Regions from separate parts of the Afifella aestuarii genome, predicted to be linked through region 2. Evidence: predicted binding sites of a transcription regulator. Region 2 holds the regulator's gene; each other region holds the start of a gene.
The links. The regulator LexA, encoded in region 2, represses DNA repair genes until DNA is damaged. The targets are predictions, from matches to a motif close to TGTTCNNNNTGTGTTCNG.
Positions count from the first base shown of each region.

Region 1 (5,113 bases), on a different contig from region 2:
GCGGTTTCTCGGATCGGCGCGATCGCGGTTCGACTTGGCGCGCTGCCATCCCGGCGTCCGATAGGCGGAATCGAACGGCTCCATCCGCTCGAAGCGTGAGCCGCCATAGCCGCCCGACCCATAATGACCGGCGCCGCCATAACCGCCGTAGCTTGCGGGTTCGGCCACTTCGACGTGGTCTTCCGGCAGATCGTCGATGAAGCGCGAGGGCAGGGTGGACTGCCACAGGCCATGCACGCGGCGATTGCCGACGAACCATATGGTGGCGTGGCGGCGGGCGCGCGTGAGGCCGACATAAGCGAGGCGGCGTTCCTCTTCGAGGCCGGCCTTGCCGCTCTCGTCGAGGGCGCGTTGGTGCGGGAAGAGGCCTTCCTCCCAGCCGGGCAGATAGACGACGTCGAATTCGAGCCCTTTGGCCGAATGCAGCGTCATGATGGAGACGGCTTCTTCCGTCTCGCCACCCTCGGTGTCCATGACCAGCGAGACATGCTCCAGGAAGCCGCCGAGGGAATCGTATTCACCGAGATTGTTGACGAGTTCCTTGAGGTTTTCGAGCCGGCCCGGAGCTTCCGGCGAGCGGTCGCGCTGCCACATCTCGATGTAGCCGGATTCCTCCAGGATGATTTCGGCGAGTTCCGGATGCGGCGTGTGTTCCAGCATCTCCGACCAGCGCGCAAAGTTACGAACCAGATCGCCGAGTGCCTGGCGCTGGCGCGGCTTGATCTCCTCGGTCGCCGCGAGCTCTCCGGCCGCCGCCAGAAGCGGGATGTCACGACTGCGCGCATGAGAGTGGATGAGCTGGATGGTGGCCGCGCCGAGGCCGCGCTTCGGCGTGTTGACGATGCGCTCGAAGGCGAGCCCGTCGGCCGGATTCTGCGTGACGCGCAGATAGGCGAGCGCATCGCGGATTTCCATGCGCTCGAAGAAGCGCGGGCCGCCGATGACACGATAGGGCAGGCCGAGCGTGACGAAGCGGTCTTCGAATTCGCGCATCTGGAAGGACGCCCGCACCAGGATGGCGATCTCATTGAGAGAGATGCCCTGGCGCTGCTTTCGTTCAATGTCTTCGCCGATCGAGCGGGCCTCTTCGGAGGAATCCCAGCCGGAGGCGACGAGAACCGGCACGCCCATATCGTCGGTCGCTGGAAACAGTGTCTTACCGAGACGGCTCTCGTTCTGGGCGATGAGGCATGACGCGGCCGCGAGGATATGGCCTGTCGAACGGTAATTGCGCTCCAGGCGGATTACCTTGGCGCCGGGAAAATCGTGATCGAAGCGCAGGATGTTGGCGACTTCGGCGCCGCGCCAGCCATAGATCGACTGATCGTCGTCACCCACGCAGCAGATATTGGCGCGCTCGCCTTCCGGACGCTGGGCGAGGAGGCGCAGCCAGAGATATTGTGCGACGTTGGTATCCTGATACTCGTCGACGAGAATGTAGCGAAAACGCTGCTGGAAGCTCTCGAGCACATCGGGATGCTCTCGGAAGAGCCGCACGCACTCCGTCAGAAGATCGCCGAAATCGACCGCATTCAGCGTCTTCAGACGCTCCTGATAGGCGGTGTAGAGCTCGCGCCCGCGCCCGTTGGCAAAAGCGTAAGCGTCGGAATCCGGAATCTTGTCAGGCGACAAGCCGCGGTTCTTCCAGCCATCGATGAGATTGGCGAGCTGGCGGGCGGGCCAGCGCTTGTCGTCGAGACCGGCGGCCTGGATCACCTGCTTCATCAGCCGGATCTGGTCATCGGTGTCGAGGATGGTGAAATCGGAGTGCAGGCCGACGAGTTCGCCGTGGCGGCGCAGGATCTTGACGCCGATCGAGTGAAAGGTGCCGAGCCACGGCATGCCTTCCGTCTGCTCACCGCCGATCAAGGCGCCGATCCGCACCTTCATCTCGCGTGCGGCCTTGTTGGTGAAGGTGACCGCGAGGATCTGCGAGGGAAAGGCGCGGCGCGAGGCGAGGATGTGGGCAATGCGTGTCGTCAGAACCCGCGTCTTACCGGTGCCAGCGCCGGCGAGCACCAGAAGCGGGCCTTCGGTCGTCTCCACCGCATCGCGCTGCTCGGGATTGAGGCCTTGCAGGTAGCGCGCGGGAGCGGAGACCTGCCCCGCCTGGGCGCGAGCAGCGATGCCACCCGGCCGCGGTGCGGGTGTTTGCGGGTCGAACAAGGGATCGTCGTGTCGGTCGGCGTTTGAATGGGTCATCAGGTTTCGATTCGCTTAAGCCCAAGATAGGGCAACGATCCCTGTCTTGCGAGGCGATGGCCTGGCTGCGGGATTGTACTATTGTTCTTGTCTCGTTCTCTGCGTCTGCCGACCAAGTCGCAAGGGGGCTGTGCAAAAAAATGCGTGTTGCTTGCCGCAGCTCATGCTCATGATCGAACCGTGAGGATAGAGCCGACGAAACTTCCGAGCTTCTTCGTCGGCCCACCTCCTGCGAGGTTGAGGGCTTGGGGGGAAAGACATGCCTGTGGAACTCGAAGGGGGATGCTCCTGCAAGGAGGTGCGTTACCGGCTGACATCGCGGCCGATGTTCGTGCATTGCTGTCATTGCCGGGACTGCCAGCGGGAGACGGGCAGCGCTTTCGTCCTCAACGCGCTCATCGAGCGCGACCGGATCGAGCTTTTCAAGGCAGAGCCGGTCGTCGTGACGCTGCCGACGGCGAGCGGGCTTCCTCATGACGTCTATCGCTGCCCGAACTGCCAGATTGCGCTCTGGAGCGATTACGGACGCCGCGGACTCTTGAGCTTCCTGCGGGTCGGAACGCTCGATAATCCGCATGTGCTCGCGCCGGACGTTCATATCTATACGCGCTCGAAGGTCCCGTGGCTCGAATTGCCGGCGGATGTCCCGGCTTTTGAGGAATATTACGATCTCGAGGAGGTGTGGCCGACCGCCAGCCTGGCGCGCCGAGATGCGCTTCTCACGACAGCCTAGCGAACTGATCTGCCTTCCTCTGCATTGGGATTGAGAAACCCAAGAGCGGAGACATCGCATGGCAACGCACGATCTCGATCTCAGCGTCGCAGTCGAATCCTATGATTTTGAACCTTCGAGCGGCATTCCCAACAGCAAGCTGCCGACGCTCGTCTATCGCGGAGGTCTCGACGAGCCGGTCCGTATGGCCGGGGCGGCCGACACGATCCTGAAGCGGAATATGTGGCAGGGCGTGTGGGTCTGGTCGATCTATCCGTTCTGGCATTTCCACACCAAGGGGCATGAAGTGCTCGCCTGCGTGTGCGGCTCGGCCCGCGTCGGGCTCGGCGGCGATGACGGCATCGAAACCGATATCAACGCTGGCGACGTGATCGTCATTCCCGCCGGCGTCGGCCACAAAAAGCTGTCGGCAACGGAGGATTTTTCGGTCGTCGGCGCTTATCCGCCGGGGCAGGAGGGCGACATCACCAAGCCCGAAGAGATCGATTTCGAGGAGGCCAGGAAGAAGGCCGCAAGCGTGCCGCTTCCCGACACCGATCCGATCTATGGGCGGGAAGGTCCGCTCTTTCAGTATTGGAAAGGCGGTGCAGCGGAGATGGGCGCGGACGCCCCTGCGGAGCATGAAGAGCCCGCCGAAGGCGAGGAGGCGAGTCAGGCCTCCGAAACCGATGAAAAGACGCGCGACACCGACAAGTCCGGCGCGACCAGCGAGAAATAGAACGAAGCTTGAGCGTCAGCCGTTTGGCGGGGCAACGCTCCGAAAAAAGCCGTGCTCAAAGAAGATGCCGCCCGCAGAGTGCGGACGGCATCTTTCAAACCCGAAGAGGGTTTTTTGGCTTAGTTCGACTGGGCCGGTTCGCCGGTCGCCGGGGCACCGCCCGTGCTGGTGCCCATGCCGCCGCTCTCAGTCTGCGACTGCTGGGCCGCGGCATCAGCCTGCGCCTTCTGGTCGTCGAGGTCGACGAAGTCAGGAGCGGCTTCAAGCGCCTCCTTCGAGCCGTCGATCACGAGGTGCAGGTCGCCATCTTCATCGGTCTGCACGTCGATTTCACTGAACTTGATCGCGACATCTTTCTCACCGATGCCGAGGAAGCCGCCAACGCCGATGATCGCGCCGTCAACTCCGCCGTCCTTCGTGAAGAGGAGGTCGTTGATGTCGCCCACCGCCTCGTCGCTCTGATTGTAGACCGTTTGGCCGATATAGCTGCTCGCCTGGATCTGGTCTTCGCTCTGCTCGGTGAGGAAGACGGACGAGTCCATCGGCTTTGCGGGAGCTTCAGCGGTCTCGCCGGCCGGCGCGCTCATGCTGTCGTTCGGCTGCGCTTCCATCTCGCCAGCAGGCGCCTTGTCCTGGCTTGCCGGCTGTTCCGCCATCGGCTGGTTGGTGGTGTCAGTGTCATTCGACTGCGCCATCGCGCCGGTCACCATCATCGCCGAGATGGCCGTCGTTGCCAGAAGCTTCTTCAACATTCTCACTCTCCCTTTTGGGGGCTTGCCTGGGTGGCGGCTTGCCCCGTGTGTGTAGTGGGATGGGAATGCCGTGACGGCTAAAGGGTTCGTTCAAATAACGTTGCGAAAGCCGCACAAAATGTGATCGCTATTTCAGGAACCATTTTGGCACCGCCTCTCACTGTCCGGCCGCTTGACCTCCGCTCCGCTGAGGCGGGACATGCCGGAAGATATAGGTCTGCGCTCTGGTCCGCGGACTGATCGCTGTGGCAACGTGCAAACGATGGCGCATGGGAGAAGGCCGGTTCGCAGCCTTGACCTTGCAGCTTGCTTGGGTGCAGGAGACGGGGGCTTCCCGGTGCCCGCGACAGATTAACCTCTTGTTCTTCTCAGTGTGACGCTCCGTTCGGAAGCGGCACCCGAGATGGAAAGAAGCGAGATCGTGACCGACACTTCGGCCGAGGCGAAGCCGACAAATTCAGCGCCAGTTTCCGCGTCCGGTGCGGAAGAAGAGAGCCAGGAGCGTGTCTTGAGCGCTCCCGCATTGTGTGTGGTCGCGTTCACAATCGGTGTGGTGGCTGCCGTCGGCGCCGTGCTTTTTCGCTACATGATCGCCTTCGTCCACAATCTGGCTTTCAACGGGCGTATCAGCTTCTTTTATGACGCCAACCATTTCGAGGCGGCGAGCGTCTGGGGCCCGTTCGTTATTCTCGCGCCGATCATCGGCGG
Region 1 covers NZ_SAUF01000001.1:1,547,085-1,552,197, forward strand. The annotation lists gene EO094_RS07225 (ATP-dependent helicase) at 1-2,202, opposite strand, end outside; gene EO094_RS07230 (GFA family protein) at 2,462-2,935, shown strand; gene EO094_RS07235 (cupin domain-containing protein) at 2,994-3,653, shown strand; gene EO094_RS07240 (PRC-barrel domain-containing protein) at 3,773-4,405, opposite strand; gene EO094_RS07245 (chloride channel protein) at 4,827-5,113, shown strand, end outside.
Region 1: EO094_RS07225 (ATP-dependent helicase) is a predicted target of LexA. The motif match lies at 2,285-2,302, and genes of this name have one in related genera.

Region 2 (5,113 bases):
CGCCTCATTCGCGAGGGCGACATGAAGAAGGGCGACGTCATCGCGACGGCGCGTATTGCCGGCGTGATGGCGGCCAAGCGCACTTCCGATCTCATCCCGCTCTGTCACCCTCTGGCTTTGTCGAAGATCGCCGTCGATATTCTGCCCGAGGAGGAGCTTCCCGGGCTTCTGGTGCGTGCGATGGCACGCGTGGATGCCAGGACGGGGGTTGAAATGGAAGCGCTCACAGCGGTTTCCGTCGCCTGTCTCACCATCTACGACATGGCGAAGGCCGTCGATCGAGCCATGACGATTGGCGACATTCGCCTGGAGGAGAAGAGCGGCGGCGCTTCCGGCGATTGGCGTTCCGACCGATGAGCCTGATTTCCGTCGCGGATGCCGTTGCCCGCATGCTCAAAGGCGTCACGCGTCTCGGGGAAGAGAGTGTCCCCCTGACGGAAGCACGCGGCCGGGTGCTTGCGCGCGATCTTGCAGCGAGACGTAACCAACCGCCGTTCCGTGCGTCTGCGATGGATGGCTATGCCGTACGCGCTGAGGATACGCCCTCAGGCGCATGGCTGCGCCAGATCGGCGAAGCACGCGCGGGCTCCCATTTTGCCGGAACTCTCGGCATGGGGGAGACGGTTCGCATCTTCACCGGAGCGCCTGTCCCCGACGGGGCCGATGCCATCCTCATTCAGGAAAACGCCGGCGCCGACGGCGACCGCATCGAGGTTCTGGAGCCGGTGGCGGCAGGCCGGCACATACGCGCCGCGGCCTTCGACTTCCGGGAGGGCGAGACGCTTCTTCATGCCGGACGCCGGATCGGAACCCGCGAAACGGCGCTTGCCGCAGCGATGAACCATGCAATCGTTCCGGTACGCCAGAGGCCAATCGTGGCCATCCTTTCGACCGGCGATGAACTCGTCGAACCCGGAGAAGAGCCGGGCCCAGATCAGATCGTCTCTTCGAACGGCGTGGCGATTGCCTCGATGGTTTCCGCCTGTGGCGGTCTCGCACGGGATCTTGGTGTCGCCGTCGACGACAAACAGGCGATTGCCGATGCTGCAGCAGGCGCGGCGGACGCCGATATCCTTGTGGTGATCGGCGGCGCCTCGGTCGGTGACCACGATCTCGTCCAACCGGCGCTCTCCGAACAAGGTCTCAAGGTCGATTTCTGGCGCGTCGCCATGCGGCCGGGCAAACCGGTCATGTTTGGTACGCTCGGGCGCACCCGGGTGCTCGGCCTGCCCGGAAACCCCGTCTCCGCCCTCATTTGCGCACTCGTCTTTCTGAAGCCTCTTATCGGGGCGATGCAGGGCGCCGAAGGCGGCGAGCCAACGCGCCTGTTGCCGCTCGCAGCAGCGTTGCCTGAGGTCGGCAACCGCCAGCAATATCTACGGGCGCGCTTCGTTGAGTGGCAGGGGCGGACAGCCGTCACGGTCGCTGACGAGCAGGATTCGTCTCTTCTTGCGACGCTTGCCCGTTCGGACGCCCTCATCATTCGCCCTCCCTTTGCTCCGGCGGCCCGGGCGGGCGATGTGGTTGCCGTCATCGATCTCGCGCAAGCCCTCTCGTAACCTCCCGCAGGGCCCCCAAGACTTGTGGAACACGCCATGAACAGGTAGTGTGCGTTCGTGATTTGTACACGAGACGCGACTCGCATCGCGAGGGGACGGCAATGCTGACAAAGAAGCAGCTCGAGCTTCTGCTCTTCATCAACGAAAGACTGAAGGAATCGGGCGTCCCGCCCTCGTTCGACGAGATGAAGGACGCGCTCGATCTGAAGTCGAAATCCGGAATTCATCGCCTCATCACCGCCCTGGAAGAGCGTGGCTTCATCAAGCGGCTGCCGAATCGGGCACGCGCGCTTGAAGTTCTGCGCCTCCCCGATGCGGTCAATCCGAGTTTCGGGCGACCGCAGCAGCGTGGCTTCACGCCGAGCGTGATCGAAGGCCGGCTCGGCAAGGCGCCCCAACCCGCTGAAGAAGAAGCCATCGAAGAGAGTGAGCGAGGCGCGAGCGTCCCGGTCATGGGGCGGATTGCGGCCGGCGTTCCGATCTCCGCCATTCAGAATCAGAGCCATTCCATCGTCGTGCCGCCGGACCTCCTTTCGAAGGGCGAGCATTTCGCGCTCGAGGTGCGCGGCGATTCCATGATCGAGGCCGGCATTCTCGACGGGGACACCGTAGTCATCCGTCGTCAGGACAGTGCCGACAGCGGAGATGTGGTGGTGGCGCTGATCGACGACGAAGAGGCGACCTTGAAGCGGCTGCGCCGCAAAGGCGCATCGATCGCGCTTGAGGCTGCCAACCCCGCCTACGAGACCCGCATCTTCGGTCCGGACAGGGTCCGCATCCAGGGTCGCCTCGTAGGGCTTTTGCGCCGCTACTGAGCGCTTCTCAGCCTTTCTGGCCTCGACGTCATCTGAGGGCCGGCGACCCCTGCCACGGTCGCCGGATGGATGGGCGCGATGTGCGAAGGTCAAGGTGCGGAGCCACACCGTCCGGGGGGTTGATTTCCATAAAGAGAGCGTGCGCTCCATGGGTGGCGAGCGCGGTGCGGTCGATGACGATGCGTGCCGCGCAATCTCTTGGCGCGCGCAGCTGCGTGACGATAATCTCGACGCGACGACAATCTTCCGAAAAGGCCACCGGATCGGTGACGCGCGAGAGGGTCAGTCCTTCGGGCATCTTCAGAACGCAGGCTTCGGCGTCGCAACGAAAGCCTGAAGTTCCCGCGGCTTCCGCCTCCGGCTCGCCCTCCCGCCAGACATCGTCAAGGAAGGAGCCTTGCCGTGCACCGACGATTTGGAGGTGTCCGGCGACGTCACGGGCAGCAACCGCCCTCCCCGCCTCATCCACCAGAAGGTCGGGCCTGGCGCCGAGAAGCCATGCAAGCAGCGCCCCCAGCAAGAGTGGTGCGACGCCGTAGAGGCGCAGCTGCGAGCGCCAGAGGCTGAGCCACAGAAGCCCGCCGCACATCAGAATGAGCGCGATCGCGGGAAACGGCGGGACGATAACGGTGGCGCCCGACAATGACGCTACGAAATGCGCCGAAGCGAGGACGAGATCGATGCCCCAGGCCATGACGGTCAACGGCACGGTTTCCAGACCGAACGGCATCGCAATCAGGCTGATGAGCCCCGCCGGCATCACGATGAGCGAGACGAGCGGCATCGCAATGAGATTGCCGAGGAGCGAGTAGGACGCGAGCCGTCCGAAATGGAAAGCCGCGAACGGCGATGTGGCGAGACCGGCGACGAGCGTGGTCAAGCCGACGGCACCGATCGCCACGGCAGGCCTGCGGAGAAGCCGCCAGAGCCCGCGGGCAGGTTCAGCAAGATCCTGGCGCGGACGGTCGCGCCAGGCTTCCCAGGCTGCCACCAAGGCGGCGACGGCCAGAAAGGACATCTGGAACCCCGGTTCGAGCACACTCTCGGGCTGGAGCGCGACGACCACGAAAGCTGCAATCGCGAGGTTGCGTAGCGAGAGAGCGGGACGATCCAGAAAAACGGCCGTAAGCATGACCGCAAGCATCACGAAGGCGCGGATCGTCGCCACGTTTCCGCCGGAGATCGACAAATAGAAGGCGCCGACTGCGAGCGCGACGGCCGCTGCAATTTTTCGGATCGGGAGAACGAGCGCCACATGTTCCGACAACGCCAGCACCGCACGCACGAGCCAGAAGGCCGTGCCGGCGATCAGCATCATATGCAGGCCCGAAATTGCTAGAATATGCGCAAGCCCCGCGATCCGCAGAGCGTCGACGTCCGCATCCGCGATCTGGCCACGATCGCCGACGAGAAGTGCTGCCGCGATTGCGGCGGGCGGGCCTGCCACCGCGTCGGTGATCCGCTCTGCGATCGCTCGGCGGATGGCCGCAATCGCCAGGAACACATGGACGCCGCTCGGTGGTTCGACGACCGTCAGAATGCCGAAGACAAAACCCGACGCGCCGATCCCATCGAAAAACGCCGCCCGAGCAGGATCGTAGCCCCCAGGGATCGCCGGGCCCGGCAGCGGTGCCAGCCGCGCCGCCCCCTTCACCCTTGCGCCAATCGGCGGCAGATCGGTGCGCAAGGTGAGCCGGACCCTGTGCGGCGTCTCTTCGGCCGAAAGACGCTCAATGCGCACATGGTCGAGGACGACCCGCGGCGTTCGTTCAGCGCGGGTTTCGACAGCCACCACCCGGCCGGTCACTTCAGTGCTCAGCGGATGTTGGAGCACCGGCGCGCGAAGGCTTTCAACGCGAAGCTTGCCTGCGGACATCCCGGCCAGAAAACAGGCGAGGAACACCAACGGATAGGCGCCACCACCGCGCCACCACGCGAGGCATGCGGCACCCGCCGTAGTCAAGGTTGCGGGCAGAAGCGCGGAAAGCAAAGGCTCGCGCGGCAAAATGAAATAGGTGGCCGCGCCACAAGAAAAGCCGACTGCCAGAAAGAGAAAGCCGCGCCGCTCCTCGAAATCGCGAGCAGCTTGCGCTCTGAGATGCGCGGTGTGAGACGCCACGCCGTAGCGGAAGCGCCTGAGCCGGCCAGGCGGCACGAAGCGTTCGATACGGCGATCGTCCTGCGAAGGCCGCACCCCATCCGCCGCGCTTGACTGTCCGCCGCTCGGTTCCATGCTTGCAAGCACCCGGCGCTGTGGCTAGACCGAGGCCATCTTACACGCGGGCCGGGCATCCACCAATCGCCCCGCCCTTTTGCCAGCCAAAACCACCATGTCATCTCATCCGATTACCCGCTTTGCTCCCTCGCCAACCGGCTTTTTGCACATTGGCGGCGCACGCACGGCGCTCTTCAACTGGCTCTATGCGCGGGGCCGCGGCGGTAAAATGCTGCTCAGGATCGAGGACACCGATCGCCAGCGCTCGACCGATGCTGCCATTGCGGCCATCCTGGACGGGCTCTCTTGGCTCGGCCTCGATTGGGACGGTGAACCGATCTCACAATTCGCCCGCATGGACCGCCATGCCGAGGTGGCCTGGCAGCTCGTTGAGAGCGGCCACGCCTATCGCTGCTATGCCTCCCAGGAAGAGCTGGCGGAGATGCGCGAGACGGCACGCGCCGAGGGTCGCCCGCCCCGTTATGACGGGCGCTGGCGCGACCGCGATCCGTCCGAAGCGCCGG
Region 2 covers NZ_SAUF01000005.1:484,645-489,757, reverse strand. The annotation lists gene moaC (cyclic pyranopterin monophosphate synthase MoaC) at 1-357, shown strand, start outside; gene EO094_RS16400 (molybdopterin molybdotransferase MoeA) at 354-1,559, shown strand; gene lexA (transcriptional repressor LexA) at 1,661-2,374, shown strand; gene EO094_RS16390 (ComEC/Rec2 family competence protein) at 2,403-4,568, opposite strand; gene gltX (glutamate--tRNA ligase) at 4,705-5,113, shown strand, end outside.

Region 3 (5,113 bases), 240 kb from region 2:
GACGATATGCCGGCCGGGCGCGTCGAAGCCACCATCACGCGTCTGGAAAAGGCCATCAAGGCACGCATCCCGACAATCCGGCGTCTCTTCATCGAGGTGCAATCTGCGGGTGATCACAAAATTGCCGTCGAGGAAGAACGGCGGAGCAGTGCTGCGTCCCACTGAGGCGAGGAGCGGCCAGATGCGGCAGAATGGCGAGCTTACCTTAGAATTGATCTAAGTCAAAAGTAGCCGATCCCCTGCTGCTAGAGTTGGCCCGCGACCTGAGGCAGCGATCTGGGTCGCGGGCCTTGAACGCCAAAAGCCACGAGCCGACCCGACGGTCGCCGGTCGTGCTCGCCTTGACGTCTCATATCCCGTGGCTCTCTCGCAAATGAATGGAGAGCGCGATGACACGTTTGCTGGTCTCGCTCCTACTTTCGGCCGGGCTAGGCACTGCGGCCTATGCTGCGGACGACCAGAAATTGATGGAAGACGCCAACGGCTTCTTCGATCCGATTCCGACGATGGTGCAGGCCCCCGAAAACAACGCCATCACCCGCGAGAAGGTCGAACTCGGCAAGATGCTGTATTTCGATCCGCGGCTGTCTTCTTCTCACCTTCTGAGCTGCAACACCTGCCACAATCTTGGCCTGGCCGGAACGGATCTGCAGCCGACTTCTGTCGGACATGGCTGGCAGCGCGGGCCCCGCAATGCGCCGACGGTTCTCAATTCCGTCTTCAACATCGCCCAGTTCTGGGACGGACGGGCGGAAGATCTGAAAGCGCAAGCCGTCGGGCCGATGCAGGCGGCGGTGGAGATGAACTCCACCCCTGATGAGGTGGTCGCGGTTCTGAACAGCATGCCTGAGTACAAGGATCGCTTCGACGTCGTGTTTTCGGGCGACGAGGATCCGATCACACTCGACAATGTCGCAAAGGCGATCGAGGCCTTTGAGGTGACGCTGGTGACGCCGGCTTCCCGCTTCGACCAATTCCTCGACGGCAACGCGAATGCCCTGAACGACAAGGAGAAGCACGGTCTCTCCTTGTTCATGGATAAGGGCTGCGTCTCCTGCCATTCCGGCGTGAATGTCGGCGGTCAGGATTATTTCCCGTTCGGCGTCGTGGAAAAGCCGGGTGCGGACATCCTTCCGCCGGACGATAAGGGCCGCTTCGCGGTGACGCATACGGCAACGGATGAATATGTCTTCCGTGCCGGCACATTGCGGAATATCGCGCTGACCGCGCCTTATTTCCACAGTGGGCAGGTCTGGAGCCTGCGTCAGGCGGTGCAGGTGATGGCGACGGCCCAGCTTGGCACGGAGCTCACCGAGGATGAAGTCGATTCCATGGTGGCGTTCCTGCACACGCTGACGGGCGAGCAGCCGCAGGTCGATTATCCGATCTTGCCGGCGAGCACGGACGAGACCCCGCGTCCGGTGCTGACCGTTCCGGGACAGGAGAACAACTGAGCCAAAGGTTTTCCGAAAGGCCCAACCCCGGGCATATGAGCGAAGGGCCGCGTGAGCGGCCCTTCATTTTGTCTGCAGTTTCTGTGCCGACCCGAGCTCAGAACGGGATTTCGTCGTCGAGGTCGTCCTTGAAGGAGCCGCGGCCACCTTCCATCGGACCCGAAGAGCCGAAATCCGAACGTCCGCCCCGGTCGGAGGAGGGGGCGTCATAGCTGCCACCGCCGCCGCCGCCGCGCGTGTCGAGCATGGTGAGGGCCGAATTGAAGCCCTGCAACACGACCTCGGTCGAGAAGCGTTTCTGACCCGACTGGTCTTCCCATTCGCGCGTCTGCAGCTGACCTTCGAGATAGACCTTCGAGCCCTTCCGCAGATATTGCTCGGCGATCTTTGCCAGCCCTTCGTTGAAGATGACGACGCGGTGCCATTCGGTGCGCTCGCGCCGTTCTCCGGAATTGCGGTCGCGCCAGCTCTCAGACGTCGCGATCCGCAGATTGACCACCGGACGGCCATCGTTCAGGCGCCGGATTTCGGGATCGGCCCCGAGATTGCCGATCAAGATGACTTTGTTGACGCTGCCGGCCATGAAATTCTCCCTGGTTTCTGGAGCCGCCGAGAGCGGCCAAAGGTTGCCCCTTTTCACTCAAGCGAAGCCGAACTGTAAACGGGCCCCTGCAAAGACGCTTGTCGCTGGATGCCGTTCACTGTATGTTCCCTAGCGACATCACGCAAGATCATCGGACGAGGGGCGGGCCTATGGAACAGAGATTGAGTGTCATGACGCTGGGCGTTGGCGACCTGTCACGCGCGCGGCAGTTTTATGAAGATGGCCTCGGCTGGCAACGTGCGAACGCCCACGAAGAAGTGGTGTTCTATGATTTGAACGGTTTCGTTCTGGCGCTCTATCCGCGGACGTCGCTGGCGGCCGATGCCAAAGTCGACCCGGACGGATCCGGATTTTCGGGCATCACGCTGGCCTTCAATGCGAGAAGTCGCGAAGAGGTCGACGTCGTCTTGAAGGAGGCGGAGGCGGCGGGAGCCGAGGTCGTCAAAACGGCCGAGGAAGTCTTCTGGGGCGGATATTCGGGCTATTTTGCCGATCCCGACGGACATTTGTGGGAGGTTGCGCACAACCCGTTTTGGGCAATCGACGCAGATGGGCGTGTCCTTCTTGGCGAATGATCGGCGTCCGAGAGCGCACATATCGCGAAGCGGGAAGGACGGGGTTTTTCCATCACTCCGGCTGCACTAAATAAGCATCGGGCGAGCCAGCCCGCATCACCATCCTCCGGAACGGCCATGACGGATCCGCAAAAGACGCTCTCCGTGCGGGGCGCGCGCGAACACAATCTCAAAAACGTCGATCTCGATCTGCCACGAGACAGTCTGATCGTGATGACGGGCCTTTCTGGCTCGGGCAAATCCTCGCTCGCCTTCGATACCATCTATGCCGAAGGACAGCGGCGTTACGTCGAATCGCTGTCGGCTTATGCGCGCCAGTTTCTGGAGATGATGCAAAAGCCGGACGTCGACCAGATCGACGGCCTGTCACCGGCAATTTCGATCGAGCAGAAGACGACGTCGCGCAATCCCCGTTCCACCGTCGGCACGGTGACGGAAATCTACGATTATATGCGGCTCTTGTTTGCGCGCGTCGGTGTTCCTTATTCGCCGGCGACGGGTTTGCCGATCGAAAGCCAGACGGTCAGCCAGATGGTCGATCGCATTCTGGCTCTCCCTGAGGGAACGCGGCTTTATCTGCTCGCGCCGGTGGTGCGTGGCCGTAAGGGCGAGTTCCGAAAGGATCTCGCCGAATATATGAAGCGTGGTTTTCAGCGCGCGCGGATCGACGGAACGTTCTATGAGATCGCCGAGGCGCCGGCGCTCGACAAGAAGCTGAAGCACGACGTCGATATCGTCGTCGATCGTGTCGTCGTGCGAGCGGATGCCGGGAGCCGGCTTGCCGATTCTCTGGAGACGGCCCTTCGGCTTGCCGATGGCATTGCCGTCGCCGAGTTCGCGGATCTGGGCGAAGGCGGCAAGCCGCCGGCACCGATCGTGTTTTCGGAAAAGTTCGCCTGTCCCGTCTCCGGCTTCACGATCCCCGAGATCGAACCGCGGCTGTTTTCGTTCAACAATCCTTTCGGCGCCTGTCCGACCTGCGACGGGCTCGGATCCGAACTGCGCATCGATCCCGATCTCGTGGTTCCCGATCCGCGCTTGAGCCTGCGCAAGGGGGCGATCCACCCTTGGGCGAAATCGAGCTCGCCTTATTATCTGCAGACGCTCGAGGGGCTCGCCCAGCATTACGGCTTCAGCCTGACGGTTCCGTTCGAGGAGCTGCCGGAAAATGCCCGCCAGGCCATCCTGTATGGCACCGGCAAGGAGAAGGTCGCTCTCGTCTACGACGACGGGCTCAGAAAATATCAGGCGAAGAAGACCTTCGAGGGCATTATCCCGAACCTGGAGCGGCGCTGGAAGGAAACCGACTCCGCCTGGATGCGCGAGGAGATCGGCAAGTACATGTCTTCGACGCCATGCGCGTCCTGCAACGGCCTGCGGCTGAAGCCGGAAGCGCTCGCGGTGAAGATCGCAAGCCTCAACATCGGCGAGGTGTCACATTTTTCCATCCGCGAGGCGAACCGCTGGTTCACGGAATTGCCGGAAAAGCTGAGCGGAAAGCAGAATGAGATCGCGCTGCGCATTCTCAAGGAAATTCGCGAGCGGCTTCGCTTTCTCGACGATGTCGGGCTCGATTATCTGACCTTGTCGCGTAATTCCGGGTCGTTGTCGGGCGGCGAGAGCCAGCGCATCCGGCTCGCCTCCCAGATCGGCTCGGGCCTGACCGGCGTTCTCTATGTGCTGGACGAGCCCTCGATCGGCCTGCATCAGCGCGACAATGCCCGGCTCCTGGAGACCCTCAAGCATCTGCGTGACCTCGGCAATACCGTCATCGTCGTCGAGCACGACGAGGATGCGATCATGGCGGCCGATCATGTCGTCGATGTGGGGCCCGGCGCGGGCATCCATGGCGGCGAGGTGGTGGCGGAGGGCACGCCCGGCGATATCATGGCAAGTCCGGCCTCGCTTACGGGCCAGTACCTATCCGGCGCGCGGGCGATCGAGGTTCCGGAGACGCGCCGCAAGGCTGTCAAGAAGCGCTGGCTGAAGCTCGTCGGCGCGACGGGCAACAATCTCAAGGATGTTACGGCGAAAATTCCGCTCGGCACCTTCACCTGCGTGACCGGTGTCTCGGGCGGTGGCAAGTCGACGCTCCTCATCGATACGCTCTACAAGGCGGTCGCGCGACGCCTCAACGGTGCGCGCGAACAGGCCGCGCCGCATGCGGAGCTTGCCGGGCTCGAGCATCTCGACAAGGTGATCGACATCGATCAATCGCCGATCGGGCGCACGCCGCGTTCCAATCCCGCGACTTATACGGGGGCGTTCACCCCGATCCGCGAATGGTTTGCGGGGCTGCCGGAGGCGAAGGCGCGCGGCTATCAGCCGGGCCGTTTTTCGTTCAACGTCAAAGGTGGACGCTGCGAGGCCTGCCAGGGCGACGGTGTCGTCAAGATCGAGATGCACTTCCTGCCGGACGTCTATGTCACCTGCGACGTCTGCCACGGCAAACGCTACAATCGCGAGACTTTGGAGGTCAC
Region 3 covers NZ_SAUF01000005.1:723,529-728,641, reverse strand. The annotation lists gene EO094_RS17500 (cation diffusion facilitator family transporter) at 1-165, shown strand, start outside; gene EO094_RS17495 (cytochrome-c peroxidase) at 390-1,454, shown strand; gene EO094_RS17490 (single-stranded DNA-binding protein) at 1,552-2,037, opposite strand; gene EO094_RS17485 (VOC family protein) at 2,208-2,633, shown strand; gene uvrA (excinuclease ABC subunit UvrA) at 2,751-5,113, shown strand, end outside.
Region 3: EO094_RS17490 (single-stranded DNA-binding protein) is a predicted target of LexA. The motif match lies at 2,150-2,167, and genes of this name have one in related genera.